DNA from 4 places in the Streptomyces sp. NPDC029138 genome. Region 4 is predicted to be linked to each of the others. Evidence: riboswitches for the same ligand, from Rfam matches in the RefSeq annotation. Region 4 holds a riboswitch; each other region holds the start of a gene.
The links. Region 4 has a riboswitch for cyclic di-AMP ahead of ACZ4WH_RS07455 (transglycosylase family protein). Riboswitches for the same ligand answer to the same signal wherever they lie in the genome.
Positions count from the first base shown of each region.

Region 1: it holds a riboswitch for cyclic di-AMP, as region 4 does, so the genes downstream of both, ACZ4WH_RS00435 (transglycosylase SLT domain-containing protein) here and ACZ4WH_RS07455 (transglycosylase family protein) in region 4, are expected to answer to the same signal.
Region 2: it holds a riboswitch for cyclic di-AMP, as region 4 does, so the genes downstream of both, ACZ4WH_RS23325 (M23 family metallopeptidase) here and ACZ4WH_RS07455 (transglycosylase family protein) in region 4, are expected to answer to the same signal.
Region 3: it holds a riboswitch for cyclic di-AMP, as region 4 does, so the genes downstream of both, ACZ4WH_RS27065 (M23 family metallopeptidase) here and ACZ4WH_RS07455 (transglycosylase family protein) in region 4, are expected to answer to the same signal.

Region 1 covers NZ_JBVHWM010000001.1:79,379-86,991, forward strand. Annotated here, with positions in the region: gene ACZ4WH_RS00415 (M56 family metallopeptidase) at 1-487, opposite strand, end outside; gene fahA (fumarylacetoacetase) at 765-1,982, opposite strand; gene ACZ4WH_RS00425 (hypothetical protein) at 2,103-2,240, shown strand; gene ACZ4WH_RS00430 (HAD family hydrolase) at 2,347-3,159, shown strand; gene ACZ4WH_RS00435 (transglycosylase SLT domain-containing protein) at 3,200-3,688, opposite strand; cyclic di-AMP (ydaO/yuaA leader) riboswitch at 3,694-3,873, opposite strand; gene ACZ4WH_RS00440 (polyprenyl synthetase family protein) at 4,418-5,428, shown strand; gene ACZ4WH_RS00445 (LolA family protein) at 5,685-6,896, shown strand; gene ACZ4WH_RS00450 (ABC transporter ATP-binding protein) at 6,967-7,613, shown strand, end outside.
Region 2 covers NZ_JBVHWM010000030.1:74,581-82,193, reverse strand. Annotated here, with positions in the region: gene lhgO (L-2-hydroxyglutarate oxidase) at 1-201, shown strand, start outside; gene trmB (tRNA (guanosine(46)-N7)-methyltransferase TrmB) at 258-1,091, shown strand; gene ACZ4WH_RS23335 (PrsW family intramembrane metalloprotease) at 1,134-2,432, shown strand; gene ACZ4WH_RS23330 (aldo/keto reductase) at 2,496-3,440, opposite strand; gene ACZ4WH_RS23325 (M23 family metallopeptidase) at 3,525-4,562, opposite strand; cyclic di-AMP (ydaO/yuaA leader) riboswitch at 4,573-4,739, opposite strand; gene ACZ4WH_RS23320 (PP2C family protein-serine/threonine phosphatase) at 4,982-6,160, opposite strand; tRNA gene ACZ4WH_RS23315 (tRNA-Met) at 6,285-6,358, shown strand; gene ACZ4WH_RS23310 (dihydrofolate reductase family protein) at 6,440-7,570, opposite strand.
Region 3 covers NZ_JBVHWM010000039.1:75,988-83,600, reverse strand. Annotated here, with positions in the region: gene ACZ4WH_RS27080 (glutamate dehydrogenase) at 1-319, shown strand, start outside; gene ACZ4WH_RS27075 (TetR/AcrR family transcriptional regulator) at 456-1,076, shown strand; gene ACZ4WH_RS27070 (SGNH/GDSL hydrolase family protein) at 1,352-2,137, opposite strand; gene ACZ4WH_RS27065 (M23 family metallopeptidase) at 2,366-3,250, opposite strand; cyclic di-AMP (ydaO/yuaA leader) riboswitch at 3,254-3,418, opposite strand; gene ACZ4WH_RS27060 (alpha-galactosidase) at 3,721-5,796, opposite strand; gene ACZ4WH_RS27055 (tyrosine-protein phosphatase) at 5,969-6,766, shown strand; gene ACZ4WH_RS27050 (hypothetical protein) at 6,776-7,576, opposite strand; gene ACZ4WH_RS27045 (DUF6126 family protein) at 7,606-7,613, opposite strand, start outside.
Region 4 covers NZ_JBVHWM010000005.1:89,621-97,233, forward strand. Annotated here, with positions in the region: gene ACZ4WH_RS07430 (NAD(P)/FAD-dependent oxidoreductase) at 1-776, opposite strand, end outside; gene ACZ4WH_RS07435 (Ppx/GppA phosphatase family protein) at 1,234-2,175, opposite strand; gene ACZ4WH_RS07440 (DUF501 domain-containing protein) at 2,172-2,732, opposite strand; gene ACZ4WH_RS07445 (FtsB family cell division protein) at 2,782-3,258, opposite strand; gene eno (phosphopyruvate hydratase) at 3,369-4,655, opposite strand; gene ACZ4WH_RS07455 (transglycosylase family protein) at 4,955-5,650, opposite strand; cyclic di-AMP (ydaO/yuaA leader) riboswitch at 5,655-5,827, opposite strand; gene ACZ4WH_RS07460 (transglycosylase family protein) at 6,011-7,084, opposite strand; gene ACZ4WH_RS07465 (cytochrome P450 family protein) at 7,300-7,613, opposite strand, start outside.

The DNA.
Region 1 (7,613 bases), on a different contig from region 4:
AGGGGTGCCCCGGCATCCACCAGGCGTCCGGGTACTCGTCCTCCAGCACCAGCATGGGCCCGCGTGCCGCCGGCAGCCCGGCCGGCAGCTCGGGGGCGCGCTCGCGCAGGTGCGCCCGGGCCTGGCCCCGGCTGCGGCGGGCCTCGAAGAGTTCCCGGGCCAGCATCGCCGTTGTCCAGGCGGCCCCGCAGGCCAGCAGCATGGTGAGCGCGGCGGCCCACACCGGCGCGGTGGACAGGTCGTACGCGGCGGTGACGGCGGGCGGCGCGGGAGCGAACACGCGGTCGCGGACGGTGTGGAAGACGGCCGCCGCGCCCAGGACCAGTGCGGTCAGGCAGCACAGCAGGACGGTGGCGACCAGGCACTGCCACACCCACAGCGCGACCACGGGTTCCCGCTCGGGCCAGGCGGCACGGGTCAGCGCGCGCGGCGCCGGTACGGCGGCCGTCAGGGCGACGACGCTCAGCAGGAGCAGGCAGACAGTCATGCCGGGGCTCCGGTTCCTGGTCGGAGAGGTGGGCGGGTGACGGTGGTGCCGGGCACGCGTCACGCGACGGCGGCTCGCGCGTGGTGCGTGTCCCCGTCAGTATGACGAAGACGGGCGGTCGGAGTCAGGTGTCGACGCCGATCCGCCGGGACCGGCAGGCAGGCCCGCGACCCCTGCCGCGCCCGACCGCCCCGCCGCGCCCGACCGCCCCGCCGCGCGAGCCACCCGACCCACCCGGCAACCCCGCCCGACACCCTCACCCCGGCACCCCGCAACGTCAGCCCGACACCACCCGCCCGCTGACCTCGCCCAGTCCCACCCGGCGGCCGTCCGCGCCCGGGGCCCATGCCGACAGGGTGACCACGTCGCCGTCCTCCAGGAAGGTCCGCTTGCCGTCGGGGAGTTCGAGGGGGTCGCGGCCGTTCCAGGTCAGTTCCAGCAGGGAGCCGCGCTGGCGTTCGGCGGGGCCGCTCACCGTGCCGGAGCCGTACAGGTCGCCCGTGCGCAGCGAGGCGCCGTTCACGGTCATGTGGGCGAGCTGCTGGGCGGCGGTCCAGTACATCGTGGAGAAGGGTGGTTCGGAGACGACGTGGCCGTTGACCGCGACGGAGATGCGGAGGTCGTAGCCGCCGGGCTCGGTGCCGGGCGCCGAGTCGTCCAGGTAGGGCAGCAGCGGATGCGTGCGCTCCGGAGGCGCCACACGCGCGTGGTCCAGCGCCTCCAGCGGGGTGATCCACGCCGACACCGAGGTGGCGAAGGACTTGCCGAGGAACGGGCCGAGAGGGACGTACTCCCAGGCCTGGATGTCGCGTGCGGACCAGTCGTTCAGCAGGCACAGCCCGAAGACGTGCTCCCGGAAGTCGCCGAGCGCGACCGGGGTGCCGAGCCGCGACGGCACGCCCACGACGAAGCCGACCTCGGCCTCGATGTCGAGCCGGATGGAGGGACCGAAGACGGGCGCGGGGTCGGCGGGGGCCTTGCGCTGCCCGGACGGCCGTACGACGTCCGTGCCGGAGACGACCACGGTGCCGGAGCGGCCGTGGTAACCGATCGGCAGGTGCTTCCAGTTGGGGGTGAGGGAGTCCTCGGCGTCCGGGCGGAAGATCTGACCGACGTTCCGGGCGTGGTTCTCCGAGGCGTAGAAGTCGACGTAGTCCGCGACCTCGAAGGGCAGGTGCAGGGTCACCTCGGACAGGGGGTGGAAGAGCGGCTCGACGGTCGCGCGGTTCGCCGGGTCCGTGACCCAGGAGGTGACGGTGCGTCGTACGTCCGACCAGGTGGCGCGGCCGGCTGCCAGCAGCGGGTTGAGGGTGGCTCGGGCGAGCAGCGGCTGGTGGGGCGAGCCGAGCGCGGCGGCCGCGGCGCCCGCGTCGAGGACGTGGTTCCCGAGCCGGACGCCGATCCTCCGCTCCGTGCTGCCGGAGGGCGAGAACACGCCATAGGGGAGGTTGTGCGGACCGAAGGGGTCGCCCTCGGGGACGTCGAAGGGGGGCATGGGGTGCTGCCTCACTCTCATCCGGGCCATGCATGGCGATGCGTTCCATGTGGTCGGGCCACACGTTACGGCCGAGCTGCGCGTCTTGGGCAGTGCCTCACCAGGCGCAACCGGCCCGCCGTGAACGGCACCACGCGGATCGGCACCCGTGAGGGACTGCTCAGCCTGGCCCGCGGCTGGGGCGAGGAGCCCGGCGTGATCCTCCGGGAGTTCGCTTCGCCGTGCCTGATGGAGCACCTGGCCGTGGCCCACCGGTGAGCAGCGCCCATCGCCTGGTCCATGGCGGGCGGTTGGGGCGGGACGGCACGTAAGTGCGGGGAACGGCGGGTGAGTCGGCGGTGCGCCCTGTCCGTATTCTCTGATCATGGCACCCACCCCGGCATATGCACTGATCGCCACTGACCTGGACGGGACGCTGCTGCGCGGCGACGACACCGTCTCCGACCGGTCGCTCGCCGCGCTCGCGCGGGTGGCGCGGGCCGGCGCCCGGCACCTGGTGGTGACGGGCCGCCCGGCCCCGCGGGTACGGCCGCTGCTCGCGGACCTCGGCTGCGCGGGGCTCGCGGTATGCGGGCAGGGGGCGCAGGTCTACGACGCCGGGACCGACCGTCTGCTGTGGTCGGTGCGGCTGGACCGGGAACTGGCCGACACGGCGCTCGGCAAGATCGAGGCGGAGGTGGGGCAGGTGTACGCGGCGGTCGACCAGGACGGCGTGGAGGGGCTCACGCTCATCGAGCCCGGCTACCGGATGCCCCACCCGACGCTGCCCGCGGTGCGGGTCGGCCGGCGGGACGACCTGTGGTGCGCGCCCATCAGCAAGGTGCTGCTGCGGCACGCCACCCTGTCCGACGACGAGTTGGCGGCCGTGGCCCGGGCCGCGGTGGGCTCGCTGGCGACGGTCACCATGTCGGGGCCGGGCACGGTGGAGCTCCAGCCGAGCGGGGTCACGAAGGCGACCGGGCTGGCGCTGGCCGCCGAACGGCTCGGGATCGCCGCCGAAGAGGCCCTCGCCTTCGGCGACATGCCCAACGACATCCCGATGTTCGACTGGGCCGGGCGCGGTGTCGCCATGGCCGACGCGCATCCCGAACTCAAGGCGGTGGCCGACGAGGTCACCTTGTCGAACGAGGACGACGGCGTCGCCGTCGTCCTCGAAAGACTCTTCCCGACCGACTGACCGGAATATCAGTAGCGTCCGGCCGGGCCGCCGGTGCCGGTCAGTACGCGCCGAACACGTTGTCGATCGACCCGTAGCGGGCGGCCGCGTAGTTGCAGGCGGCGGTGATGTTGGCGACCGGGTCGTAGATGTCGAAGGACGTTCCGGCCACGTGGTACGCGTTGAACGTCGGGTCGATGACCTGGAGCAGGCCCTTGGACGGGATGCCCTTGGCGGCGTTGGAGTCCCAGAGGTTGATGGCCTTCGGGTTGCCCGAGGACTCGCGGATGATGTTGCGGTAGATGCCGTTGTAGGTGCCCGGGATGCGCTTCTCGGCCATGATCGCGAGCGACTCGCGGATCCAGCCGTCGAGGTTGTTCGGGTAGCCGGCCGGGGTGGTGGCGGCCGTCGCGGTGGTGCTGGGGGCCGCGGAGGCGCTGGTCGCGCCGATGAGCGGCAGGGCGAGGACGGCGGCGCCGGTGCCGACGGCGGTGAGGGCGCGGACAACGCGGCTGTTCCGGGTACGGCGGGGCTGAGCGACAGCAGACATGGGGGCGTTCCTCTCCGGCGCCTGCGAGGTGAGCTGTCGGGTTCGGGCGGGGAGGTGCCCGGCCGTGCCCCTGACGGAGGCATGGCTTCACCCCTAGCCGTCCCGGCGCGGCGTGTGCCGTCCGGACCAGCGGCTTACCTGGGTCCCCCGCTCCTGCCGTACGAATGAGTTCGTGGATGGGTATACGGGCGGCGGCAGGATTCGGCGTCCGCCCGACGGCCCGGAACGTATGCGAGAGCACATGTCGGGAACAAGTGCCGGATTCATAGAACGTGCGATTTGACCTTGATCGACGGCGTATGAGGTGCTTGATCCTTTGCGGTTGCCAATCCTCAACTCGCCGACGGCGCAAGGTATCGAGCAGGTTCGGTCGAGGGGGCGGGTCCGCCGGGCGCGTGACCCAACTCACGAAATAGCAAACAGATTTAAATCGGACATGGGGGATTAGGGGGATTCACGCCTGAAGTCGGAGTGATGGTGGAACCCGGCATGGGGTGCGCGTCGTTGTCGAGGTGAGGGCACAGTGTCCGGATTACTCTTATATGGAGAAATGTCCGCTCACATCATGTGATCAAAACCATGTCGATCATGATCCGATATCGCCCGGGCTGGACCGGTGGGCGCTATCGGTGATCGAAACAGGACCGGATACGCTGACTTGAGTGATGGCAGCGACCTATCGACAAACCGTGTAATCGCCAGCAGACACCAGCAGACAGGAGACCCCTCGTGACCGTCGTCGGGCCGTTCGGGCTGAGCGTGCGGGACCAGGCTCTGGAAGCCGATGTCCAGGCCGGATTGGCGGCTGTCGAGGAAGGCTTGCTCGAAGCCACCAAGAGCGAGGTCCCGTTCATCACGGAGGCCGCGCAGCACCTCGTGCGGGCGGGCGGGAAGCGGTTCCGGCCACTCCTCGTGATGCTCGCCGCCCAGTTCGGCGACCCCTACACGCCGGGCGTGGTGCCGTCGGCCGTGGTCGTGGAGCTGACCCATCTGGCCACGCTGTACCACGACGACGTCATGGACGAGGCGGCCGTACGGCGCGGCGTGGACAGCGCCAACACGCGCTGGGGCAACTCGGTCGCGGTCCTCACCGGCGACTTCCTCTTCGCCCGAGCCTCCCAGATCCTCGCCGACCTCGGCCCCGAGGCGGTCCGGGTGCAGGCCCTGGCGTTCGAACGGCTCGTCACCGGCCAGATCCTGGAGACCGCGGGTCCCTCGGACGGCCGAGACCCGGTCGAGCACTATCTGGACGTGCTCGCCGGCAAGACGGGCTCCCTGGTGGCGGTGTCGTGCCGGTTCGGCGCGATGATGTCCGGCGCCGACGAGACGGTCGTCGACGTGCTCACCCAGTACGGCGAACGGCTCGGGGTCGCCTTCCAGCTCGCGGACGACGTCCTGGACATCGCCTCCGACTCTCACGAGTCCGGCAAGACCCCGGGCACCGACCTGCGCGAGGGCATCCCGACCCTGCCGGTACTGCGGCTGCGCGAGCGGGCCGCCCGGCTGGGGCTGGCCGAGGACGTCGCGCTGTGCGAGCTGCTGGACTCCGACCTCAGCGACGACGCCCGGCACGCCGAGGCGCTGGCCGCGCTGCGCGCGCACCCCGCGCTGGAGCAGGCCCGCCGGGACACCGTGCGGTACGCGGAGGAGGCGCGGTCCGCGCTCGCCCCGCTGCGCGAGTGCGATGCGAAGGCGGCGCTGCTCGAGCTGTGCGACGCGGTCGTGCACCGCGCCGGCTGACCCGGCCGCTCACCCGTACGGGTGCCGGCCCCCGGTACGACCCCTACGGGTCGGGTGGAGAAACCGCCGCCGGGTGTCATACCGCAGGTGTAGACGGAGTTGGCTCCGAGGTCTGACGCTTGTTCACGGCCGATTTGGTCAGATGGACACCACGGAAATCACCACTCCTCACCGATTCGGGTGAGAATGGCGGCTCAGGGTGGACCAGCGGACCAGCGTGAGGACAGCCGCCGCCGACGACGGAGGTAAGGCACACATGGCACCGTACGAATCCGACGACGCAGTGGGCGCGGCGCGGGACGAGCACCCGCGCTCGGGCCGGCGCAAGGCCGCCCGGTACGCCGTGCCGGTCGCGGTGGTGGGGGTGGCGGCGGCCACGATCGGGCTGGTCCCGGCGCTCGCCGACTCCGGTGACCCCGACCTGCCGAAGATCAGCGCACAGCAGCTCATCGAGAAGATCGCCAAGTCGGACGTGCAGCAGCTGTCCGGCACGGTGAAGATCAGCACCGACCTCGGCCTGCCCGACCTCGGCGGCCTGGAGAACGGCCTGATGTCCGGCGCGGGCCGGGACGGCTCCGGCGACGGTTCCTCCGCCGACCCGCAGGCCAAGCTCACCGAGCTGGTCTCCGGCACGCACACCCTGCGCGTCGCCGCGGACGGCCCGGACCGGCAGAAGCTGTCGCTGCTGGAGAGCGGCGCCGAGTACAGCCTGATCCACGACGGCAAGGACGTCTGGGGCTACGACAGCAAGAGCAACGAGGTCCACCACTCCACCGCGGCCGGCCCCGGCAAGGACCGCGAGGCCGAGCCGCCCGCCACGCCCAAGGACTTCGCCGACGAGGCCCTGAAGTCGGTGGACGACACCACGTCCGTCACCGTCGACGGCACCGCCCAGGTCGCCGGGCGCGACGCGTACAAGCTGCTGATCCGGCCCAAGCAGTCCGGCACCACGGTCGGCGCGATCAGCATCGCCGTGGACGCGAAGACCGGCATGCCGCTGAAGTTCACGCTGACCCCGAGGAGCGGCGGCGCCGCCGTGATCGACGCGGGCTTCACCCAGGTCTCCTTCGCCCGGCCGGCCGCCTCCACGTTCGACTTCACGCCGCCCAAGGGCGCGAAGGTCACCGAGGAGAAGGACGCGGCCGGGGACCGGGAGCACGCCCCGAAGCACGGCGAGGAGTTCGCCGGGGGCCTGGATGGCATGGACGGGCTGAATGTGCTGGGCAAGGGCTGGACGTCCGTCGCCACCTTCGACACCGGCGCCAAGGGCGGCCTGCCGACCGGCTCCCAGGGCGGTGACCTCGGCGGCTTCCTCGGCTCGCTCGGCGACCCGGTCTCCGGGAAGTTCGGCAAGGGTACGGTCTTCTCCACGCGCCTGGTCAACGCCCTGATCACCGACGACGGCAAGGTGTACGCCGGCGCGGTGACCAAGGAGGCCCTGGTGAAGGCGGCCGACACGGGGAAGTGATCTCCACCGGGAACTACGCGGAGTGACCGGGCGTTGACCCTCCGGGGCACGACGAATCGAGGGGAAGCCGATGGACGAACCGTCCGCCACGCAGCCGGACCCGGGCGACGCGACGGCGAGTGTGATCGCCACGCGCGGCCTCAGCAAGCGCTACCGCGGCGGGCAGCTCGCCGTGGACGGTCTCGACCTGACCGTCCCGGCGGGCAGCGTCTTCGGCTTCCTCGGCCCGAACGGCTCCGGCAAGACCACCACCATCCGCATGCTGATGGGCCTGATCGAGCCGACCGCGGGCACGGCCAGGGTGCTCGGCCGGCCCATGCCGCGGGCGGCCCGTACGGTCCTTCCGCAGGTCGGCGCCCTCATCGAGGGCCCCGCCCTGTACGGCTTCCTCTCCGGCCGGGACAACCTGCTGCGCTACGACGCCGCCGACCCGACCGCCGACCCGCGCACCCGGCGCGCCCGCGTCGCCGCCGCGCTGGACCGGGTCGGCCTCGCGGCCGCCGCCGGCAAGAAGGCGAAGGCGTACTCGCTCGGTATGAAACAGCGTCTGGGGCTGGCCGCCGCGCTGCTCCAGCCGCGCAGGCTCCTCGTCCTGGACGAGCCCACCAACGGCCTCGACCCGCAGGGCATGCGTGAGATCCGCACCCTGATCAGGGAGTTGGCCGCCGACGGCACGACCGTCTTCCTCTCCTCCCACCTCCTCGACGAGATCGAGCA
Region 2 (7,613 bases), on a different contig from region 4:
GCCGACGACCTGGTGCGGGCCCCGGCCGGGGTGCGGGCGCAGGCGGTGCTGCGGGACGGGACGCTGGTGGACGACTTCCTCATCCGGGAGGGGGCCCGGGCGGTGCACGTGCTCAACGCGCCCTCGCCCGCGGCCACGGCTTCCTTGCCGATCGGGCGGGAGGTCGGGCGCCGGGTGCTGGCGATGCTCGGCTCGCTGTAGTGCCACTCGGCCGGCTGGAAGGCCGCCCGCTCGAGGCCCGTAAAATCGGTCGTACTGTGTCTGACTCCGTGAACACCCCCGCCCCGCCCCCGGCACCCCACGACCCCGGTGCCTCCGTCCGGCACGCCCGGGCCAAGGGGGAGCCGCGTTTTCCGGACGGGCCCAAGGCCGATCCGGCCGGGTCGCACTTCGAGCGGCGGATCCGGAGCTTCCAGCCGCGGCGGAGCCGGGTGACGGCCGGGCAGGCCGACGCGTTGCAGCGGCTGTGGCCCACGTGGGGGCTGGACATCGACGGGCAGCGGGTGATCGACCTCGGCGAGCTGTTCGGCAACGACCACCCCGTGGTCCTGGAGATCGGGTTCGGGATGGGCGAGGCCACCGCGCAGATGGCCGCGGGCGACCCGGACACCAACATCCTGGCCGTCGATGTGCACACCCCCGGCCAGGGGAACCTGCTGGGTCTCGCCGACCGGAACGGCCTGTCCAACGTCCGGGTGGGCAACGGCGACGCGATCATCCTGCTCCGGGAGATGCTCCGCCCGGACGCGCTGGACGGGCTGCGCGTCTTCTTCCCCGACCCGTGGCCCAAGAAGCGGCACCACAAGCGGCGGCTCATCCAGCCGGAGTTCCTGACGCTCGCCGCGTCCCGGATGAGACCTGGCGCGATCCTGCACTGCGCGACCGACTGGGAGCCGTACGCCGAGCAGATGCTGGACGTGCTCACCGCGCATCCCGGATTCGAGAACACCCAGGCGGACGGCGGTTTCGCGCCACGCCCGGCGTTCCGGCCACTGACCCGTTTCGAGGGGCAGGGACTGGACAAGGGACATGTGGTGAACGATCTGCTGTTCCGGCGCGTCCCGCACAGGACCGCTGAGCAGGACCGATAATCCGCTCCAGCCCCTCGTCCCGTCACCGTTAGGGTCGATGCCGTGGCCACCAGTCCTCCGTTTCCGACGTATCCCCCGAGCCCCGGCGACGGTGTGCTCCGCCACCCGCACTGGTGGCAGCGCAGGTGGGTGCGGTACGGGGCACTGAGCACACTGCTGGCGCTGTCCGGCCTGGTCATCCTCGCGCTCGTCCGGCGGCAGACCGGCACGGAGGGCTTCCTCGTCGGCCTCGGGCTGGCCGTGCTGCCCGTGCCCTGGCTGATAGCCGCCTTCCGGTGGCTGGACCGGGTGGCGCCGGGCCCCTGGCGGAACCTGGTCTTCGCCTTCGCCTGGGGGGCCTGCGCGGCGGCGCTGATAGCCATCGTGGCCAACAGCTTCGCGACCCGGTGGATCGCCACCTCGACCGCGGACCCGGCCGGCGCCGACACCCTGGGCGCCACGGTGATAGCCCCGATCGTGGAGGAGTCCGCGAAGGCCGCCGCCGTCCTGCTGGTCTTCCTCTTCCGCAGGCGTGACTTCACCGGGATCGTGGACGGGGTGGTGATAGCGGGCGTCACCGCCACCGGGTTCGCGTTCACCGAGAACATCCTCTACCTGGGTACGGCCTTCGGGACCGACCAGCTCACCGGCGACCGCGGCATCGCCTCCGTCACCGCCGCCACCTTCTTCGTGCGCATCGTGATGTCCCCGTTCGCGCACCCCCTGTTCACCGTCCTCACCGGCATCGGCTTCGGCATCGCCGCGCTGTCCGCCGAGCGGCAGCATGCCCGGCGGGTGCTGCTGCCGCTCGGCGGGCTGCTGCTCGCGATGGGCATGCACGCCTTCTGGAACGGCTCGTCCACCTTCGGCGAGTACGGCTTCTTCGCCGTCTACGGAGCCTTCATGGTGCCCGCGTTCGGACTGGTGACCTGGCTCGCGATCTGGACCCGGCAGCGGGAGCTGCGGACCGTGCGGGCGGAGCTGCCGACGTATGTGCTGGCCGGGTGGCTGGGGCCGGCCGAGCCGTTCGCGCTCGGATCGATGCGGGCGCGCCGCATGGCCCGGGACTACGCCCGGCACCACTACGGGCGCGCGGCGGCGCGGGAGGTGGCCCGGTACGAGGCGTACGCCACCTCGCTGGCGTTCCTGCGGCACCGGGGGCGGAAGGGGAAGGCCGGGGCCGACTTCGTCGTCCGGGAGCGGGAGCTGCTGGACGAGCTGTGGAAGCGGAGGCATGTGGCCCGGCCCGCGCTGGAGTACGCGAGCAGGGCGTCCGTTCCGGCGCCGGTGTACCGGGGGGCGGCGGCGCCGTACGGGTATCAGGCGGTGCCGTATCCCGCGTACAACCCGTATCGCACCTAGGTCCTGGCGCAGGGGCTGACGTGGGTTCGGCACCGCCGGGCCGTGCCGTCGCGCTGGGACGGGCTAAGCGGATGCCTCCGTCAGCTGCGCCACCTCGGCCTGCGTCAGCTTCAGCTCCGCCACCCCCAGCAGCGCCGGAAGCTGCTCCACCGTCCTGGCCGAGGCGATCGGGGCCGTGACCGTCGGCTGGGCGGCGAGCCAGGCCAGGGCGACCGTGGCGACCGGGGCCTCGTGGGCCGCGGCGATCTCGTCCAGGGCCGCGAGGACCTTCTGGCCGCGCTCGGAGTCCGCGTGCTTCTGGGCCGCGCCGGCGCGGGCGCTGTCGACGGTCGTGCCGGGCCGGTACTTGCCGGTGAGGAAGCCCGAGGCGAGGGAGAAGTACGGGACGGCGGACAGGCCCTCGCGGGCGACGAGATCCTGGAGCGGGCCCTCGTAGGTGTCCCGGGAGACCAGGTTGTAGTGCGGCTGGAGGGCGACGTAACGGGCGAGACCCTCGCGGTCGGAGAAGTCGAGGGAGGCCCGCAGGCGCTCGGGGCTGATGTTGGAGGCGGCGATGTGCCGGACCTTGCCGGCCTTCACCAGCTCGTCCAGTGCGCCGATGATCTCCTCGACCGGCACCTCGGGCTTGTCGAAGTGGGTGTAGTAGAGGTCGATGTGGTCGGTGTCCAGGCGGCGCAGGGAGGCGTCGGCGGCGGCCTTGATGGTGGCGGCGGACAGGCCCTGGTACTCCGGGTGCTGGCTCACCTTGGTGGCGATGACGACATCGGAGCGGTTGCCGCGGGCCTTGACCCACTTGCCGATGATCGTCTCCGACTCGCCGCCCTGGTTGCCCTCGATCCAGGCGGAGTAGGAGTCGGCGGTGTCGATGAAGTTGCCGCCCGCGGCGGTGTAGGCGTCGAGGACGGCGAAGGAGGTCTGCTCGTCGGCGGTCCAGCCGAAGACGTTGCCGCCGAGGGAGAGCGGGAAGACCTCGAGATCGGAGGAGCCGAGTTTGCGAAGTGACGTCATACGTCAAGTCAACGCCGGCGGTGGGTGATCACATCCCGCCGCCGACGCCGAGTTCCCGCCAACTTCACCCGCGCTGAACGGGCCTCAGGGAGTGAGGCCCTTGTCGCGCAGCCACGCCATCGGGTCGATGCCGGTGGCCTGGCCGCCGGGGTGGACCTCCAGGTGCAGGTGCGGGCCGGTGACGTTGCCGGTGGCGCCGACGCGGCCGATGACCTCGCCGGTGGTGACCTTCTGGCCGACGGAGACGCTGATCGAGGACTGGTGGCAGAACCACAGCTCGGTGCCGTCGTCCAGGGTGAGGATCGTGCGGTAGCCGTAGGAGCCGGCCCAGCCCGCCTCGGTGATCGTGCCGCTGTGCACGGCCTTGATCAGGGTGCCGGTGGGGGCGGCGAAGTCGAGACCGGTGTGGTAGCCGGAGGACCACATTCCGCCGGCCTGGCCGAAGGTCGAGGTGATCGTGTACGCCGAGGTCGGCAGCGTGTACTGCTTGGCCAGCCGGGCCAGCCGCTCCTCCTCGGCCTTCTTCTCGGCGGCGGCCTCCGCCTTCTCCTTGGCCGCGGCGGCCTTGGCGGCGGCCTCCTTCTCGGCCTGGGCTGCGGCGGCGGCGCTCTGCTTCTCGGCGGCGGCGAGTGCGGCGGCGGTGGCCTTGCTCTCGGCCTGGCCCTGCTGCTGCTCGGCCTGGGCCATGATCCGGGTGCGCAGCGCCTCGCCCGCGTCGGCGGTGTCCTCGGCGGCGTCCGTGGTCACGCCGACGCTGCTCAGCGTGGTCGTGGCGGCCTCGGCCGGCTGGGGGTCGGCGGAGTCGTCGTCGAAGAGGGAGCCGACGGAGGGCAGGTCCGGCAGGGAGATGGAGACCGGCGGCTTGCCGGTGTTGGCGCTGGCCATGCCGCCCGCTCCGACCGCGGCCATGACGCCGACGCCGAGGACGGTGGAGCTGCGCGCGAAGCCGCCGCGCTGCTTGGCCACGCGGTGCCGGCCACGGACCGGGGCGACGGACTCCTCGGTGGGGTTCCACTCCTCCCAGGGGCCCTCCTCGGCGTGGTAGGCGCCGTACCCGAAGGTCTCGGGCTCGCGCTGTGCCGGTATGAACGGGGCTTCTGGGACAGGCCGGTTGGACGCCACGCGGGCGTGCTCCTTTCCTTCCTTTCGCCTACCGGGTTAGCTGACGGGTTCGGAGCAGGAAGGTCTCCTACGCGCGTATACCGGTCGTGGACTCCGTGAGTCCACGGCGGCATCCGCGTGATTCACCCCAGGGTGGTGGTTCCCCGGCTCCCTTGCGGGATTCGGCGCGTGCGCACGGAGCCGCCTCTTGTGACGGCTGTGACGACCGCGCTGCGTTATCGAACGTTAATAGACCTGCCAGTCACTTTCCAAGCCGTTCGGCTTGATCATTCACGTCTTTACCGGTGAAGTTATCACCCACTACCCCGCCAAAAAGGGCGAGTTGACCGAGCGGCGGTCCCGTTCAGCAGTCACTTTCGGTTTTGATGGTGACTCAGATGTTATGCGCACGGCGCTCGTCCGGTCACCTTCGGTGACGTTCAGGGCCGGCGTACGGCGATCAGCGCCATGTCGTCGGTCATGCCGCCGGAGTGCCGGCGCACCTCCTGCGCGAGCCGTCCGACCAGCGCGGCCGGGCCGGCGAAGGTGCGCCCGGCGAGCCGCCGTTCGGGGTCGTAGAACCGGCCGTGGGTGTCCCGGGCCTCGGACAGGCCGTCGGTGTAGAGCAGCAGGGTGGCACCGCTCGGGAAGCCGGTCTCGGTGGCCCGGTCCGGCCACAGGCCCAGGTCGCCCATGCCGAGCGGCAGCGCGGGCTCGCCGGGGACCAGGGCGCGCACGGTGCCGTCGGCGTGCAGCAGCAGTGGTGGCGGATGACCTCGGTTGACGATCCGTACGACGCCGTCGTCGTGCGGGAGTTCGGCGAGGACGGCGGTGGTGAACCCCTCGAAGGCGTCGATCCCGTCGCGCCGGGTGCCCTCGCGGGCCAGGGCTCGCTCCAGCCGCTCGGCGACCGCCTCCAGCGTGGCCTCCTGCTCGGCCGCCTCCCGGAACGCGCCGATCACCACGGCCACGGCGGCGACCGCGCCCATGCCCTTGCCGCGCACGTCCCCGACGACCAGCCGGACGCCGTACGGGCTGTCCTGCACCGCGTACAGGTCGCCGCCGATGAACGCGTCCTGCCGTGCCGCCTCGTAGCAGGCGGCGATCTCGTAGCCCCCGATCCGTTCGTCCGGCTCCGGCAGGACGGCCCGCTGGGCGGCCTCCGCGATCTCCCGCGCGGAGGCGAGCCGCCGGTCGCCCCGGCGGACCACCCGGTTGATGGCGACGGCCAGCAGGGCGACCGTGGCCACGGTGACCACGTCGGTGAGAGTGCCGACGGCCGGATGGACCCCGGCGTCGGTGTGCACGGCGTAGGCGGCGGCGAGGGAGGCGAGGCCGGTCAGGACGGTGGTGCGCAGGGACGACAGGGGCGCGGCGACCAGCGGGGCCGCGGTGAAGAACGGGACGGCGGTGAAGTCGTCCGGGGCCAGCAGGCCGTACAGGACACCACAGACGATGAGGAGGGCCGGCAGGGCGCGGGCCAGGGCCCGGGGGCTCGGGCGGCGCCGGGCGCGCAGCGGCGCCCGCTCGCCGCCGAGGCCCGGGTCGGGCACCGGGTCGCCGGGGAGCCGGCCGCCCGCCCTGGCGTACGGGCTCTCCTCCACCTTTCCAGGGCGCACCGCGTGTCTCCCGCTTGTCCGACGTACCTCCAGGTTTCCGGGCCCCGGGGCCGGCGGCGACCGGTGTGGACCGAAAGGGGTGCGCGAGCGGTCCCGCGCATGGCGTACACTGGAGTCACAACGACGCGGGGTGGAGCAGCTCGGTAGCTCGCTGGGCTCATAACCCAGAGGTCGCAGGTTCAAATCCTGTCCCCGCTACTGAAGGCTCAGGGCCCGGAATCCAACGGATTCCGGGCCCTGAGTGTTTTCCGGCCCAGCCCTGGCAGACCGGGCAGGCGCTCACAGCAAGTGAACGTTCGGCGCCTTGGCAAGCTCCTCCAGCTCAGGAAGCACGACAACCCGCGCACCTCCGGCTACGAGAACCCCCGTCCCGTCGGCCGCGTGGACAAAGGTGTCGGGTTCACGCCACGCGGTGACGACCCTCCGCACCCCAGCCCGAAGAATCAGCTCGGCACAGGGAGCCGGACGGGACGCACGCCGGGCACAAGGCTCCAGGCTGCTGTACACCGTGGCACCGGCCACCCGCGCATCGCCGGGATCGATCTTCGCGAGCGCCGCCTCCTCCGCGTGAACAACAGGATCGGTGCCCTCCCGTGAATGGCCCCGGGCCAGCTCCGTACCGTCGTCGGCGACGACCACCGCACCCACGCTGAACGCCGTCTCCGACGGCGGACACAGCGCCGCCAGCTCACAGGCGGTCCGCAGCCAGTGGCGGTCGGCGGCGGTGGCGACCGCCCCGGTGCCGGGGGCCGTCGGCACGTACCGCATGAGGACGACGTCCTCGATCCGGCGGGTGTCGAGCAGGCGCAGCCGTCCGGGCTGGTAGGCCCCCGGCCCGAACAGGCGGGGCGCCGTGGGGTCGCCGACGAACAGCGGGGCGAGAACCAGCTGGAGTTCGTCGGCGAGGCCCTGGTGCAGCAGCTGCGTGTGGACCGTGCCGCCGCCCTCGACCATCAGGCGGCCGACGCCGCGCACGTCGTGCAGATGCTCCAGCAGGACCCGCCAGTCCAGGGCGGGGCCGAGCGGGACGACGTCGGCGGTGTACCCGAGGAGGCGGGCGGCCCGCTCGGCGCCCTGGTCGGTGGTGTAGACGATCTTGTCGCCCCCGGTGTGCCAGAAGTTGGCGTCCGGGTCGAGGTCGCCGGTGGCGGTGACCGTGACCTTCAGCGGGTACTCCGGCTTGCCCTCCACCACCCGGGCCGCACGCCGCTCGGCGGAGTTGACGAGCAGGCGGGGGTTGTCGGCGCGGATCGTGCCGGCGCCGATGAGGATCGCGTCGACCGAGGCCCGTACCGCGTCGACCCGGTCGAAGTCGGCCGGGCTGGAGAGCAGCAGGCGCTCGGGGCCAGTGTCGTCCAGGTAGCCGTCGAGGGAGACGGCGGCGGACAGCAGCACGTACGGCAGGGGCATCGGCGCTCTCTCTTCCGGAGGCGGACGGGCTTGGTTCAACTTT
Region 3 (7,613 bases), on a different contig from region 4:
GGCGCGTTGGATCGTCGAGGCCGCCAACATGCCCGTCGTTCCCGAGGCGGAGGCGCTGCTCTCCGCGCGCGGGGTGACGGTGCTGCCGGACGTGGTGGTCAACTCCGCGACGAACGCCTGGTGGTGGTGGACCCTGTTCGGCGACATCGGCGCGGACGCCGACGAGGCGCTGGGTCACATCCGGCGCTCGATGCGCGCCCTGGTCGGCCGGGTGCTGGACCGTGCGCAGGCCGACGGAACTTCCCCGCGCATGGCCGCGCACGCCCTGGTGACCGACCGGCTGCCAGTGATCGCGGAACGGTTCGGGTGGTACCGGTGACCGGCCTGCCGTGGCGAGGCATAGGCGCGGTGGGAGGAGCACGAGGAACAAGAGGAACAGGAGGAACAAGAGAAGCACCGACCGCGTGAACGGGCGACGGCTTCGGCGGCACCGGGTCAACCACTAGGGTGACCGCGTGGCGAGAGTGCGGTTGAGCGTGGCCGAGCGGCGGGAGGAGCTGCTGCGGGCAGCCATCGAGCAGATCGAGGTGCGGGGCGTGGCGGCGGTCAGGATCGCCGACGTGGCCGCGGCCCTCGGTGTGAGCAACGCGCTGGTGCTGTACCACTTCTCCACGAAGGAGAAGCTGGTCGCCGCCGCGTTCACCTACGCGGCCGAGGACGACCTGGCGCGCCTGCGCAAGCTGTTGGGCCGGCGGACCACCGCGCTGCGCCGGCTGCGGGCGGCGGTGCGCTGGTACGCGCCGACCGGGCAGGCCAAGGGCTGGCGACTGTGGATCGAGGGCTGGGCCGTGTCCCTGCGCGAGCCCGCCCTGCGGGAGGTCACCCGGGAGCTGGACAAGCAGTGGAAGGCGGCGATCGCGGACGTCATCGCCGAGGGCGTCGCGTCCGGTGAGTTCGCGTGCGCGGACCCGGCCGGCACGGCGTTGCGACTGACCGCGCTGCTGGACGGGCTGGCGGTACAGCTGACGTCGTACCCGGGCGCGGTACCGCGAGCCCGGGCCCAGGAGTGGGTGGACGACGCCCTCGCCCGCGAACTGAGCCTGGACCGGGAGGCGTTGACCGACAGACAGCGGTGACGCCCCCGGGCTCCGGCCCTCCCGGCGACCACCCCCTCGGGACCGCGCGCTCTACCGCAACTTCCAGGCGGTGACCGCGATGAGCCCCATCCGGTTCCAGAAGCGGATCCGGCGCGACCCGCCTGCGGACCGCCGTACGCACCCCCCGTGGGCGTCCTGCCCCGAGCCGCTGGACCGCGAAGGAGGTGCGTTCGGGCCTGGGGAGCGGCGAGGGCGCCCGCGCCGGTGGTGCCGGCGCGGGCCGTGGCGGGCGGAAGCGAGCGTTCCGGGCGAGCCTAGGCCACCGAAGCGATCCGCATCTTGATGTCGTGCGGTGACAGCGTTCCCTTCGCGGTCACGTGGTCGCCGGAGGATTCGCCGCGCAGGCGGCGGCCGATCCAGGGGACGAGGTACTCGCGGGCCCACTGGACGTCGTCGCGGCGGATCTCCAGCGTGCCCCGGGGCGGCAGCGGCGGCCACGGCTGCTCCGGGTCGGCCGGGACGTCCAGGCCGAGGACCTGTCCGGCGCGCAGTGCCACGCGCGTGTGCCCCTCGGGCGAGAGGTGCAGCCGGTCGTTGTCCCAGGCCCTGCGGTCCTGCACGGACTTGAGGGACCACAGGTCGAGGACGGGGCAGCCGTACCGGTCGGCGATGGCACGGACGTGCCCGTTGTAGGTGGCGATCTTGCCGCGCAGGTGCTTGAGGACGGGGACGCCACGGGTGTCGAACCCGGTCGTCACCATGACCGTGCCGGCGGCCTCCGTCAGCCGGGCCACGGCCCGTTCGAAGCGCTCGGCCACCTCGTCGGGGTCCGTGCCCGGGCGGATGATGTCGTTCCCGCCGGCGCAGAAGGAGATCAGGTCCGGGGCCATGCCGATGGCCTGCGGCACCTGGTCGGCCACGATCTGGTCCAGCAGCTTCCCGCGCACGGCGAGGTTGGTGTACTGGAAGTCTCCCTCGGGACGCCGGTCGGCGAGCAGCACCGCGAAGCGGTCGGCCCAGCCCACGAACGCCCCGTCGGGGCCGGGGTCGCCGACGCCCTCGGTGAAGCTGTCCCCCACCGCCACGTACGACCCGATCACTGATCTGCTGTCATTCTTCGAATCGTCTGCCACGTCGGACCATGATTCACCTTCGGATGTGACCTACGCGACCGTAGGCAGGGCTTGACGAACGGTGAGATGAGCCACTCTTAAATAATTTGCAAAGCAAGGAATAGAGGCTGCCGGTACACCGAAGGCCGGACCCGGGGATCGTGGGTCCGGCCTTCGGCAGCGTGTCAGGCAGGTGGTTCGAAGGGGGCGCGGGCGTCAGCCGACGGCGACGCCGTGCGAGCGGAGGTAGGCGACCGGGTCCACGTCCGAGCCGTAGTTCGGCGTGGTGCGGATCTCGAAGTGCAGGTGCGGGCCGGTCACGTTGCCGGTGGCGCCGGACAGGCCGATCTGCTGACCCGCGGTCACGCTCTGCCCGGCCGAGACGGAGAGCCGGGAGAGGTGGCCGTACTGGGCGTAGTAGCCGTCGTTCAGCTTGATGACGACCTGGTTGCCGTACGCGCCGCCCCAGCCGGCGGAGACGACGGTGCCCGCGCCGACGGCCTTGAGCGGGGTGCCGGTCGGGACGACGAAGTCGACGCCGGTGTGGTAGCCGCTGGACCACATGCTGCCGGCGACGTGGTAGGCGGTGCCGACGGTGGCGCCGGCCACCGGGAGGGTGTAACCGGCGGACGCGGGCTGGGAAGCGGGCTTCGCCGAGGCCTGCTGGGTGGACTTCGATGCGGCGGAATCCGTGGACTTGGGGGCCGCCGACTCCGTGGTGGCCGCCGCCTTCTCGCCGAGGCTCAGCTTCAGGCCCGGGTGGATGACCGCCGGGTCGGCGCCGATGGCCTGCCGGTTGTCGTCGTAGAGCCGCTGCCAGCCGCCGCTGACGTGCTGGTCCGCGGCGATCGTCGCGAGGCAGTCGCCGCTGCGCACGGTGTAGGTGCGCACGCCCGAGTTCTGCTGCGCGGCAGTCTTCTTCACCGCGTCGGGAAGGGTCTGCGCGGCCGGTCCGGAGACGGACTGCGCGGGGGTCGCGGCGTGCGCTCCGGTGGCCCCGAGGAGGGGCAGGGCCAGGGCGGCGCCACCGGTTCCGGCGACGGCGAGGGAGCGGGAAAAACGCGGGGTCTTGGGACGTCGGTGCTTACCCTTGGCAGGCATGGCGCAATTCCTCTCCGACGCCTGCGAGGTCAGCTGTCGGGTTCGGGCTGGAGCTGCCCGGCCGTGCGCGGCACGGCTGCACCCCTAGCCTGTCGCGGAGACCGGACAGGCAGTTCTTACCTGGTGGGTCCCCCGCTCCTGCCGACGCGGGTCAAGTGTGTGGGGAGTCCGGACGGCGGCAGGATTCGGCGTTCCGCCCGGGTCGGTGGCGAACGTAAGCGAGCAGGACGCGCGGAAACAAGCAGCCGGTTCCCGTTGTTCCGGTTTCGGATGATCGGATACGGGAATTCACGGTCACCGAGCGTGAATTCCCGCCCCTTCTCCTTTTCAATTCGCCTATTCCCCAGCGGAATTACGTGGACATGGCGCGCGACGCACCGTCACCGATATGACGCTCCTCACGCTCCACCCCTCCAGGCTCCCCCATTCCGCGGCGAGTTGGAATGAAGGCGTCAATTCGGGCAGAAAAGTCAGATACGACGCAGGTGGATAACCGTCGCATCCAGGTCACCCTTGAGCCCGGTCCGCAGCCCATGGTGCAGCAGTACGGCACCTCGGTACACTTCGCCCGTTTCGCGGCATTCGTACGACGCCGCCGGGTCGAGCCCGCGCAGCCGCACCGCCGGTACCGGCTCGCCGTAGCTCTGCGCCTGCAACCAGGCGAGGACGACGGTCTCCTCCCCCCGGACGTACTGCACGGCGCTCAGACCGCCCGTCGGGGGCCGCAGCCGGTACAGCTCGCCGTGCTGCACGACCGGGCGGATCTGCTTGTACAGCTCCACCCACCGCCGGGCCTCGGCCAGCTCCTCCGCGCTCCACTCGGTCAGGTCGCCACCGACCCCGAGCACCCCCGCCATGGCACTGACGAACCGGAAGCGCAGCGAGCTGACCCGCCCGTTGAGCTGGGTGTTCGGGCTGTCGGTGACCCAGGCCGCCATCACGCGCGCGGGATGGATCTGCGTGAAGCCGTGCTGGATGGCGAGCCGGTCCAGCGGGTCGGTGTTGTCGGAGGTCCACACCTGGTCGGTGCGGCCGAGCACCCCGAGGTCGATCCGGCCGCCGCCGCCCGAGCAGGACTCGAAGGCGACTTTGGGGTGCGCGGCCCGCAGCCTGTCCAGCAGGGCGTAGAGGGCGCGGACGTGGTCCACCCACAGGCGCTGCGGGTACGGCTCCCCGGGCCAGCCGGCGTCGGTGAAGCAGCGGTTGAAGTCCCACTTCACGTAGTCGATCGGGGCGCTGGACAGCAGGGTGTCCAACTGCTCCCACAGATACTCCTGGACGTCCTCGCGCGCGAGGTTGAGAACGAGCTGATTGCGCAGTTCCGTCCGCTTCCGTCCCGGTTGGTACTGCACCCAGTCCGGGTGGGCGCGGTACAGGTCGCTGTCCGGGTTGACCATCTCGGGCTCGACCCAGATGCCGAACTGCATGCCGAGCCCGTGCACCTGGTCGGCGAGGGGCTTCAGGCCGTGCGGGAAGCGGTCGGGGTTGGGCGTCCAGTCGCCGAGGCCGGCGCGGTCGCTGGTGCGGGCGCCGAACCAGCCGTCGTCGACGACGAACAGCTCGATGCCGATCTCGGCGGCCCGGCGGGCGAGCGTGAGCTGCTGCTCCTCGGAGATGTCGAAGAAGGTGGCCTCCCACGAGTTGAACAGCACGGGCCGGTCCCGCTCGGCGTCCGGGATGACGTACGCCCGCTGGTAGGCGTGCCAGGCGCGGCTCGCGCCGCCGAAGCCGCCGTCGGTCCACAGCCCCGCGAAGACCGGGGTGGTGTACGACTCCCCGGGCGCGAGGAGCAGCAGGCCCGAGTCGTCGTAGCCGGCGCCGCCGGTGATCTGCACGCGCGCGTCCGGGAGCTGGGCGACCGCGATGCGCCAGGAGCCGGACCAGCCGAGCGCGCAGCCGTAGACCTCGCCGCGCTCCTCGGTGGCGTCGGTGTCGAGGGCGACCCAGGGCAGGTGCTGGTGGCCGGTGTGGCCGCGGCGGCTGCCGATGACCTTCTCACCGAAGGTGAGGGGGGCGGTGGCGAGCCGGGACTCGGCGGCCCAGCGACCGTGCAGCTGGGACAGCCGCCAGCCCTCGCGGTCGGGCAGGGTCCAGGTGGCCGCGTCGGCCCTCAGCAGCTCCACGCGCGCGTGGCCGCCGTTCTCGACGGTGACCCAGCGCTCGACGACGTCCCCGCGCATGCGGTAGTGCAGGGTGATCACCACGCCGTCGTCGTCGAAGCGCAGCCGCAGCTCGTCGTCCTCCGTGGTGTCGTACGACACGAAGCGCCACTCGGTGCCGCGCCGCTCCTCGGTGCGCACGGACAGGGCGGGGCGGACGAAGCGGGGGCCGCCCTCGACGGGGTACTCCTCCCGGCCGTCGAGCGGGGACTCGAAGGGCCAGTAGCCGGGCAGCGGGCTCACCGCGAGGGCCTCGGCGTCGGCGAGGGCGATCCGTGGCCCCCAGTGCAGGTGGAGCAGCTCGTCCGCGCCGGTCAGATGCAGGGCGTAGCTGCTGCCGGGGCCCGACAGGAGCCAGGTACGACCGTCTTCGGCGATGTCCAGCATCGAGACCTCACAGGTGCCAACAGATCCGCTCAAGTGCCAACATCATCAGGGGCCGCGGACCCCTCTGACAATGCCTGTGGACAACTCATTGCCCGAGGAAATCGATGCCGTATGGTCGACGGAGCGCCTGCCGACGAGCCGCGACGGCGGGAACCGACCGGGAGGAGCCCCCGTGACGCAGCAGGTCCCGTCGACCGAGCCGGAGCTGGCCGGAGTGCGCAATTTCCGTGACGTGGGCGGGCTGCCGACCACGGACGGGCGGCGGGTGCGGTACGGCGTGCTGTTCCGCAGCGGGCACCTGGCGCACGCGACGGAGGAGGACGCGGCCTTCCTCGCCTCCCTGGGCCTGCACACGGTCTTCGACTTCCGCAACGCGGCCGACCAGAAGCTGGAGGGCCCGGATGTCGAGCTGCCCGGCGTGCGGAATGTGAACCTGCCGCTGAGCGATCCGGCGGACGGCGCCGAGTTCTGGCAGATGGTCCGCGACGGCGACCTCGACCAGCTGCGCGCGATCCTGGACGACGGCAAGGGCGCGGCCCGGATGATCGCCTCCTACCGGAAGATCGTCAGGGAGCGCACCGCCGAGCACGCGCGCGTGCTGCACGCGCTCGCCGACGACAGCGTGCCCGCGCTGATGCACTGCGCGGCCGGCAAGGACCGCGCGGGCATCTCCATAGCGGTCACGCTCCTCGCTCTCGGGGTGGAGCGGGACGCGATCGTCGCCGACTACCTGGAGTCGGGTGCCAAGCACCGCCGCTACAAGGTCCGCCGCAGCGGCAGCGCGGACACCGCGTACACCCCCGAGGTGATGGAGCTGCTCAACCCGCTCTTCGACGCCCGCGCCGAGTACCTGGAGGCGGCCTTCGCGAGCATCGAGGAGACCTGGGGCGACGTCGACACCTACCTGACCGAGGGCCTGGGCCTCTCCTCCGACACCCGCGAGCGGCTGCGCGCACGCCTGCTGGACTGACGGGCCCGCTCAGGGAGCCCAGGGCAGGCGTATCGCCTCGATCTCGGTGTCGCGCAGCAGGGCCTCGACGAGCGGGGCGGGGCCCGCCACCTTGGTGGCCCACAGGTCGTAGTCGGTGCACAGGACCCATGTGCGGTCCTCGGCCCAGAGGTTGGACGGGCTGAAGTCGACCTCGGGGTTGTCGTACAGCAGCCGCGCGTCACCGAGCCGGCCGGACCGGACGTGCGGGTGCTCGAAGTCGGGGTGCCGCAGCATGAGCGGGTTGTAGTAGGCCAGACAGCGGGTGTCCGGGCCGGCCGGGCTGTGCTCGGTGAGGATCTCGGTCAGCCGGTTCCAGGTCTCGCGGTCCAGGCTGCCCTCGGTGGGCGGCGCGATCCGCAGCGGCCAGCTGCCCCCCTTCCGTGCCGAGGGGAGGCAGCGGTACGAGGGCAGCAGCCCTTCGGGCACCAGCGGATCGCCGGTCCGCGCGGCGAGGTCCGCCCAGCGCAGCCGCCGCCAGCCGGGACCGGGATGCCCGGCCCGGCCCAGACCGCCGCCGGTCGCCGTCCCCACGCCGGCGAGGTCGATCCCGCCGACGATCTCCCGTTCGGCCCCGCCCTCCGCCGCGCGGGCACGGTGGTACTCGTCGTACGTCACGTCGGCCGGAAGCCGCTCGTGCTCGTACAGGGCGTTGAGCACCCAGGCCGCGTCCGGCAGCGGCGGGGGCATGAACCCGGTGACGCCGTCACCGGCCTGCTCCCGCAGCCAGTCGGCCGTCCGGGGCGAGGCGACGGGCCAGCGGGCGGTGACCAGGTCGGATGTCTCGGGCATCCGCTCATCCTGTCACGCGGCCCGCGGCGTCAGCCCT
Region 4 (7,613 bases):
TCGACCTCGAGGCCGTTCTTGAGCACCACGTGACCGTCGACGCAGGAGTCCATCGAGGTGGAGAGGTAGATCTCCACGCCCCGGCTCTCCAGGTGCTCCCTGCCGTAGGCGCCCAGCTTGGGGCCGACCTCGGGCAGGATCTTGTCGGCGGCGTCGACGAGGATGAAGCGCATGTCCTCGCGGGACACGTTCTTGTAGTACTTGGCAGCGTCCCGGGCCATGTCCTCGACCTCACCGATGGTCTCCGCGCCCGCGAAGCCACCGCCGATGAAGACGAAGGTGAGCGCCTTGCGGCGGATCTCCTCGTCGGTCGTGGAGTCGGCCTTGTCCAGCTGCTCCAGGACGTGGTTGCGCAGGCCGATGGACTCCTCGATGCCCTTCATGCCGATGCCCTGCTCGGCGAGGCCGGGGATCGGGAAGGTGCGGGAGACCGCGCCCATGGCGATGACCAGGTAGTCGAAGGGCAGCTCGTACGCCTCGCCCACCAGGGGGGCGATCGTGGCGACCTTGCGGTCCTGGTCGATGGTGGTGACCCGACCGGTGAGGACCTCCGCCTTCGGCAGCACGCGTCGCAGCGGGACGACGACGTGGCGAGGGGAGATGCTGCCGGCGGCGGCTTCGGGGAGGAAGGGCTGGTAGGTCATGTACGACCGGGGGTCGACGACCGTGACGGTCGCCTCGCCGTAGCGCATCTTCTTGAGGATGCGCCGAGCTGCGTACAGGCCTACGTACCCACCGCCTACTACGAGGATCCTGGGACGCTCCGTGGTGCTCATGGCATCGAGTATCCACCCGCCTCAGGGGGGTCGCTCGTGCGCCCCTTCACAAGGTCTGACAGGGCCTGTGTTAAACTCCGCGGCTCACGTGACGCGGGCCAAGCGGGCGAGAGGGAACCGCGGGGCGCTTCGCCCCGTTGTCAAGGGCGCGTGAGCTGCCTCTCCGGCTTCGCGGGGTGGCCGTGAGGGCACCGTGACACCCTCGGAACACCCCACTCCGACCCCCTCCCGCACCCACCGTCTGAACATGTTCAAACAGCCCTTGACCCCCCGGCAGGGCCAATGGGCCCCCTCCCGGGGCCCGACGGGAGGGAATTCCTTGTGAAGAACTTCACGAAGGTTCCGGCGCGGGTATGACCAAGGGCCCCTCAAGGGGGCCCCGGACACCGCTCAAACGTTATCCAACCTGCTCAGCAGACGGCTACCGTTCAGTAACAAAAGAGAGCCACGCCACGCCTCACGCCACCGACCACGCGATGCCGTCCAGGATGTCGTGCTCGCTCACCACGACCTCCTCGGCGCCGATCCGCTCCATGATCGCGAGCAGCACCAGGGCGCCCGCGCCGATGACGTCGACCCGCCCCGGGTGCAGGGACGGGATCGCGGCGCGCTCGGCGTGCGTGGAGCGCAGCAGCCGCTCGGTGATCTCGCGCACCCGGTCCCGGGAGACCCGGGAGTGGTGGATGCGGGTGGAGTCGTACGCGGGCAGCTCCTGGGCGATGGCGGACACCGTGGTGACGGACCCGGCCAGGCCCACCAGGGTGTGCGCCTCGCGCAGCGGGACCGACCTCTCGGCGAGGTCCAGGGCGGCCTCGATGTCGGCCCGCATGGCGGCGATCTCCTCCTCGGTGGGCGGGTCGCTCACCTCGCCGCCGTGCACCAGGTGCCGCTCGGTCATCCGCACACAGCCGACGTCCACCGACCGGGCGGCGCGCACGTGGTCGTCGCCGACGACGAACTCGGTGGAGCCGCCGCCGATGTCCACGACGAGGTAGGGCCGGGTGAGGTCGCTGCGGCCGGTGAGTTCCTTCGTGGCGCCCGTGAAGGAGAACTCGGCCTCCTGGTCACCGGTGATGACCTCCGGCTCGACCCCGAGGATGTCCAGCACGCCCCGCACGAAGTCGTCGCGGTTCTCGGCGTCGCGGGAGGCGGAGGTGGCGACGAAGCGCAGGCGCTCGACGCCGTGCTCCTTGACGACCTCGGCGTACTCGCGGCAGGCGGCGAAGGTGCGCTCCAGCGCCTCGGGGGCGAGCCGGCCGGTGCGGTCGACGCCCTGGCCGAGCCGCACGATCGTCATCCGGCGGTCCAGGTCGGTCAGTTCGCCCGTCGCCGGGTCGGCGTCGGCGACCAGCAGACGGATGGAGTTGGTACCGCAGTCGATGGCGGCCACGCGGGTCACTTCTCGTCCCCCTCGCTGTCGTCGGACGCGTCCTTCCCGGTGCTGTCGAGCGTCACGCACGCGCCCTTGCGCCACCACTCCGGCAGCATCGCCAGGGCCTCGTCGCCGAGCGGGTTCACGCCCGGCCCGGCGGCCAGCGAGTGGGCGACGAGCACATGCAGGCACTTCACGCGGTCCGGCATGCCGCCCGCGCTCGGGAAGCCCTGAAGGACCTCGATCTCGTCCCGGCGCCGGATGTAGTCCTCGTGCGCGGCCCGGTAGGCGGCGGCCAGCTCGGGGTCGCGCCCCAGCCGCTCGGTCATCTCCTTCATCACGCCGTTCGCCTCCAGCGTGCCGATGGCGGAGGACGCCTTCGGGCACGTCAGGTAGTACAGCGTCGGGAAGGGCGTGCCGTCGGGCAGGCGCGGTGCCGTCTCGACGACGTCCGGCTGACCGCACGGGCAGCGGTGCGCGATGGCCCTCAGGCCCCGCGGCGGGCGGCCCAGCTGCTGCTTGAAGGCCTCTACGTCCGCGTCGGTGGGCTCGGTGCGCGGAGTGGGCGGCGGAGGGGTTTCCATGACTGCTTTCAGGGTGGCTTTCTGTCGGGTGTCGCGACCGGCGGGCCGGTCACTGGTCGGAGGCGTCGGACTTGTCGACGCCGTCCCAGACGTTCGCGTACCAGGGCCGGTGGGCGGCCCCGAGGTCGGTGCGGGACTGCCTGGCCGCGCCCGGGTCGACGACCACGTACCCGGTCTCGCCGGGCATCACATAGTGCAGCCGGCGGCGGATCTGCTGCTCGGCGTAGGCGTCGTCCTGCCAGCGCGCCTTCAGGTCGCGCAGCTGCTCGACGCGCCGGCGGGCCTCCTCCCGCTGCCGCTGGAGGTCGGCGATCTCCGCGCGCTGGGAGACGTACTGCCGCATCGGATACGCCAGGGCGACGATCATCGTGCACAGCACCAGCGCGAGCAGGGCCGCGCGGCCGGTGAGCCGGGAGCGGCGGGCCTGCCGCTTGGTCTGGGAGCGGTAGACACGGGCCGCTGTCTGCTCGCCGAGCAGCCGCAGCCTGGTCGCGGTGGAGAAACGGTCCCGGTCCTTCACGGCCATCTGGCTCTCCGCCTCCCCTTTCACACGTGCGTACGTCCCCGGACACGGTACGGGACCGAGTACGGGGACGTACGTACGACTGGCTAGGACTTAGCCCAGGAAGGCTCAGCTCAGCCCTTGAAGCGCGGGAACGCGCTGCGGCCGGCGTACACCGCCGCGTCGTCGAGGATCTCCTCGATGCGCAGCAGCTGGTTGTACTTGGCGACGCGCTCGGAGCGGGCCGGGGCGCCGGTCTTGATCTGGCCGCAGTTGGTGGCGACGGCCAGGTCGGCGATGGTGACGTCCTCGGTCTCGCCGGAGCGGTGCGACATCATGCACTTGAAGCCGTTGCGCTGGGCCAGCTCGACGGCGTCCAGGGTCTCGGTCAGCGAGCCGATCTGGTTGACCTTGACCAGCAGGGCGTTGGCCGCGCCCTCCTCGATGCCACGGGCGAGGCGCTCGGGGTTGGTGACGAACAGGTCGTCACCGACGATCTGGACCTTGTCGCCGAGGCGGTCGGTGAGGACCTTCCAGCCCGCCCAGTCGTCCTCGAACAGCGGGTCCTCGATGGAGACGAGCGGGTAGGCCGCCACGAGCTCCTCGTAGTACTCCGTCATCTCGGCGGCGGAGCGCTCCTTGCCCTCGAAGAGGTACTTGCCGTCCTTGTAGAACTCGGAGGCGGCCACGTCGAGCGCGAGGGCGATCTGCTGGCCGGGGGCGTAGCCGGCCTCCTTGATGGCCTCCAGGATGAGGTCGAGGGCCTCACGGTTGGAGCCGAGGTTCGGGGCGAAGCCGCCCTCGTCGCCGAGGCCGGTGGACAGGCCCTTGCTCTTCAGGACCTTCTTCAGGGTGTGGTAGACCTCGGTGCCCCAGCGCAGCGCCTCGGAGAAGGACTCCGCGCCGATCGGGGCGATCATGAACTCCTGGATGTCCACGTTGGAGTCGGCGTGCGAGCCGCCGTTCAGGATGTTCATCATCGGCACCGGCAGCAGGTGCGCGTTCGGGCCGCCCAGGTAGCGGAAGAGGGGGAGGTCGCTGGCCTCGGAGGCGGCGTGGGCGACGGCGAGCGAGACGCCGAGGATGGCGTTGGCGCCGAGGGAGCCCTTGTTGTCGGTGGCGTCCAGGTCGAACATGGCCTGGTCGATCAGGCGCTGCTCGGTGGCGTCGTAGCCGACCAGCTCCGGGCCGATCTGCTCGATGACGGCGAGGACGGCCTTCTCGACACCCTTGCCCTGGTAGCGGTTCGGGTCACCGTCGCGCAGCTCGATGGCCTCGAAGGCGCCCGTCGAGGCGCCGGACGGGACGGCGGCACGACCCGTGCTGCCGTCGTCGAGGCCGACCTCGACCTCGACCGTGGGGTTGCCTCGGGAGTCCAGGATTTCCCGGGCTACGACGACGTCGATGGACGGCACGAGCATCTCCTTCTTGGATGTGACGCTGGAAGTGCGGGGCTGGTGTGCCTTGCGACTAGAGCCTAACCGTCCCAGGGGCGTCGGCCACCGACCGACCGTCCCGTGGACAAGCCGACGGTACCTTTTGTTTCTCGCCGAAACAAAGGGTGCGGGGGCGGTGGACACGAAAAAGCCCCGCCCCGGTGCGTACGGGGGAACACGCACCGGGGCGGGGAGCCCGTGGGGACGGGGGGACGGCCCGCACAGGGGCCTTCAGCGTGGCCCGCGAGGATGCGCGGGCCTCTGCTCCGGCTCGGAGCCGGATGTCACTTCAGGTGCAGCTGCTGACCCGGGTAGATCAGGTTGGCATCCTCGACGATGTCCTTGTTCAGCTCGAACAGCTTCTGCCAGCCGCCCTGCACGTGGTGCTTCTCGGCGATGGAGCTGAGGGTGTCACCGGTGACGACCTTGTACTCGCCGTCGCCCTTCTTGACCTTCTTGCCGGTCGGGGTGGTGACGGTCCTGCTCTGGCTCTTGCTCGGGCTCGCGGCCGGACGCTCGGCGGAGCGGGAGGCGGCCTGCTCGCCGGTGGAGCGTGTGGTGGAGCCGCCCGAGTTCGTGGAGGTGCTCGGGGCGGAGCCGTTGTACGGGGTGCTGGACAGGCCCGTGCCGCAGACCGGCCAGGCGCCCTTGCCCTGAGCGGCGAGGACCTTCTCGGCGACGGCTATCTGCTGCGCCTTGCTCGCCTTGTCGGCGGTGGCGGCGTACTGCGTGCCGCCGTACGCGGCCCAGGTGGAGGCGGAGAACTGGAGACCGCCGTAGTAGCCGTTGCCGGTGTTGATGGACCAGTTGCCGCCGGACTCGCACTGGGCGACCGTGTCCCACTGGGAGGCGGTGGCGGCGGAGGCGTTGCCGGCCGCCATCAGCGGGGCGGCGACGGCGGCACCGGTGACACCGGCGAGCGTGATGGCGCGGACGGCCTTGGACGGACGACGGTGCTTGCCCTTGCTGGAGAACAGCATGGATCGATCCCCTCACCGACGCCTGCGAGGTGAGCTGTCGGGTTCGGGCCGGTTGAGTTGCCCGGCCGCACTCCGCTTGCGCGGGATGCGGCTTCACCCCCAGCCGGTTCCGGCATCAACTGCCGGGCCCGGCACTTACCTTGGGTCCCCCGCTCCTGCCTACGGCGCTTGACGCGACGACTGTTCCCGGGCAACCGCTGGCAGGATTCGGCGTTGCGGCTGCCGGGGCTCGTGGTGACGAGCGGTCCTGACCGTAGACACGCGATCCGCGGAATTTCAAAGACGATCAGGGCTTCTGAGACTCATCCCACACTTTCGCCAAACCGGACATTAGGGCGTTAAGTGGGGCGTCAACTCCCGCTACCTCGCGCCCGTTTCGCCCCCGATTTCCAGGGTCTGACCGGCACTGATGTCGTTCGGGTCGGTTCCGATGGCCGTCTTGTTGTCGGCGTAGAGCGCGCGCCACCCGCCGTCGACGTCAAGGGAGTCGGCGATGGAGACGAGGGAGTCGCCCTGGCGGACGGTGTACGTGTCCGTTTCGCGGGAGGCATGACGGCCGGAAGATGCGGCCTTCTGACCGTTTGTCACGCTTTCGTCCGCACCGGTCTCGTCCGCGCTCGCGCCGCGGTGGCGTCCGCCGCTGAGGGACCCGGTGTCGACCAGGCTCCAAGAACCGGCGGCCTGCTGCGGGTTGTCCTGGATGCCGGCGTCCGGGGTGGCCGTGGGCGAACTGTCGGTTCCCTGTGAGCTTCCGGCGCTCGGCGCGGTGGACTTGTCGGACTTGGGGGTTTTGGTCCCCGTCGAACCGGTGGCCTCACCGGCGTCCTTGCCCGGCTTGACGCTCGGAGTGCCGGTGTCGTCCGAGGAGGAACCCGTCTTCGAGCCGGAGTTGGCGTCCGAGCCGGCACCGGTGGAGGGCGACGAACCCGGCAGACCGGACGAGTCGGAGCCACCGGACGAACCGGATGTACCGGAGTTGCCGGCCGATCCGGACGAGTCACCCGAACCGCCGCTGCCACCGGAGCCGCCGACACCCGTGTCGACGTGCGTCGAGCCCGAGTCCTCGGTCAGACCGGACAGCAGGGCGCAGGTGGCCCAGGGGGTGGTGCCCCTGTCGGCGAGGATCTTCTCGGCGACGGCGATCTGCTGGTTGCGGCTGGCCTGGTCGGGGCTGGCCGCGAACCGGCCGCCGCCGTACGCGTTCCAGTCCTCCTGCGAGATCTGGAGGCCGCCGTAGTACCCGTTGCCAGGGTCCGCGCTCCAGGAGCCGCCGCTCTCGCACTCGGCCACCTTGTCCCAGGTGGTGCCGTCCGCCGCGTTGGCGCTCGCCGCGCCGAGGAGCGGGATGGCGATGGCGGAGCCGGTCACTCCGGCCGCGACGAGGAGAGCCGGGGCCTGACGGGGGCGACGGTGTCGGCCGTTCCCGGAGAGCATGCAGAAGCCTTTCGAGCGACAGCAGGACCGGCGCGGCGGATGAAGCCGGTCGCCGCGCTGATGGGTGAACGTATCGGCAGACGATCACTTGTCACAAGTTCATGCCGCGCAGATCACGTGAAGATCACAGAGTTGAACGTCTGTCATCTTCCCTTGAAGGACCTGTGCCGAGGCCCCGGCGGGCCGCGTCCAGGCGGTGCGATCAGGCGGTGCGATCAGGCCCTGTGGCCGTCGGTGGGCGTGAACTCCACCGGCAGCGTGCGCAGGCCGCGCATGATGAGCCCGCCGCGCCAGCGCAGCTCGGCCGGGTCCGCGGCGAGCCGCAGATCGGGCAGCCGGGTGAGCAGCGTGGCGAGCGCGGTCTGACCCTCCAGGCGGGCGAGCGGCGCGCCGAGGCAGTAGTGGATGCCGTGGCCGTAACCGAGGTGCTGGTTGTCGCGGCGGGCGAGGTCCAGCACGTCCGGGTCGGCGAACCGCTCCGGGTCCCGGTCGGCGGCGGCGAGGACGACGAGCACCGGGTCGCCCGGCG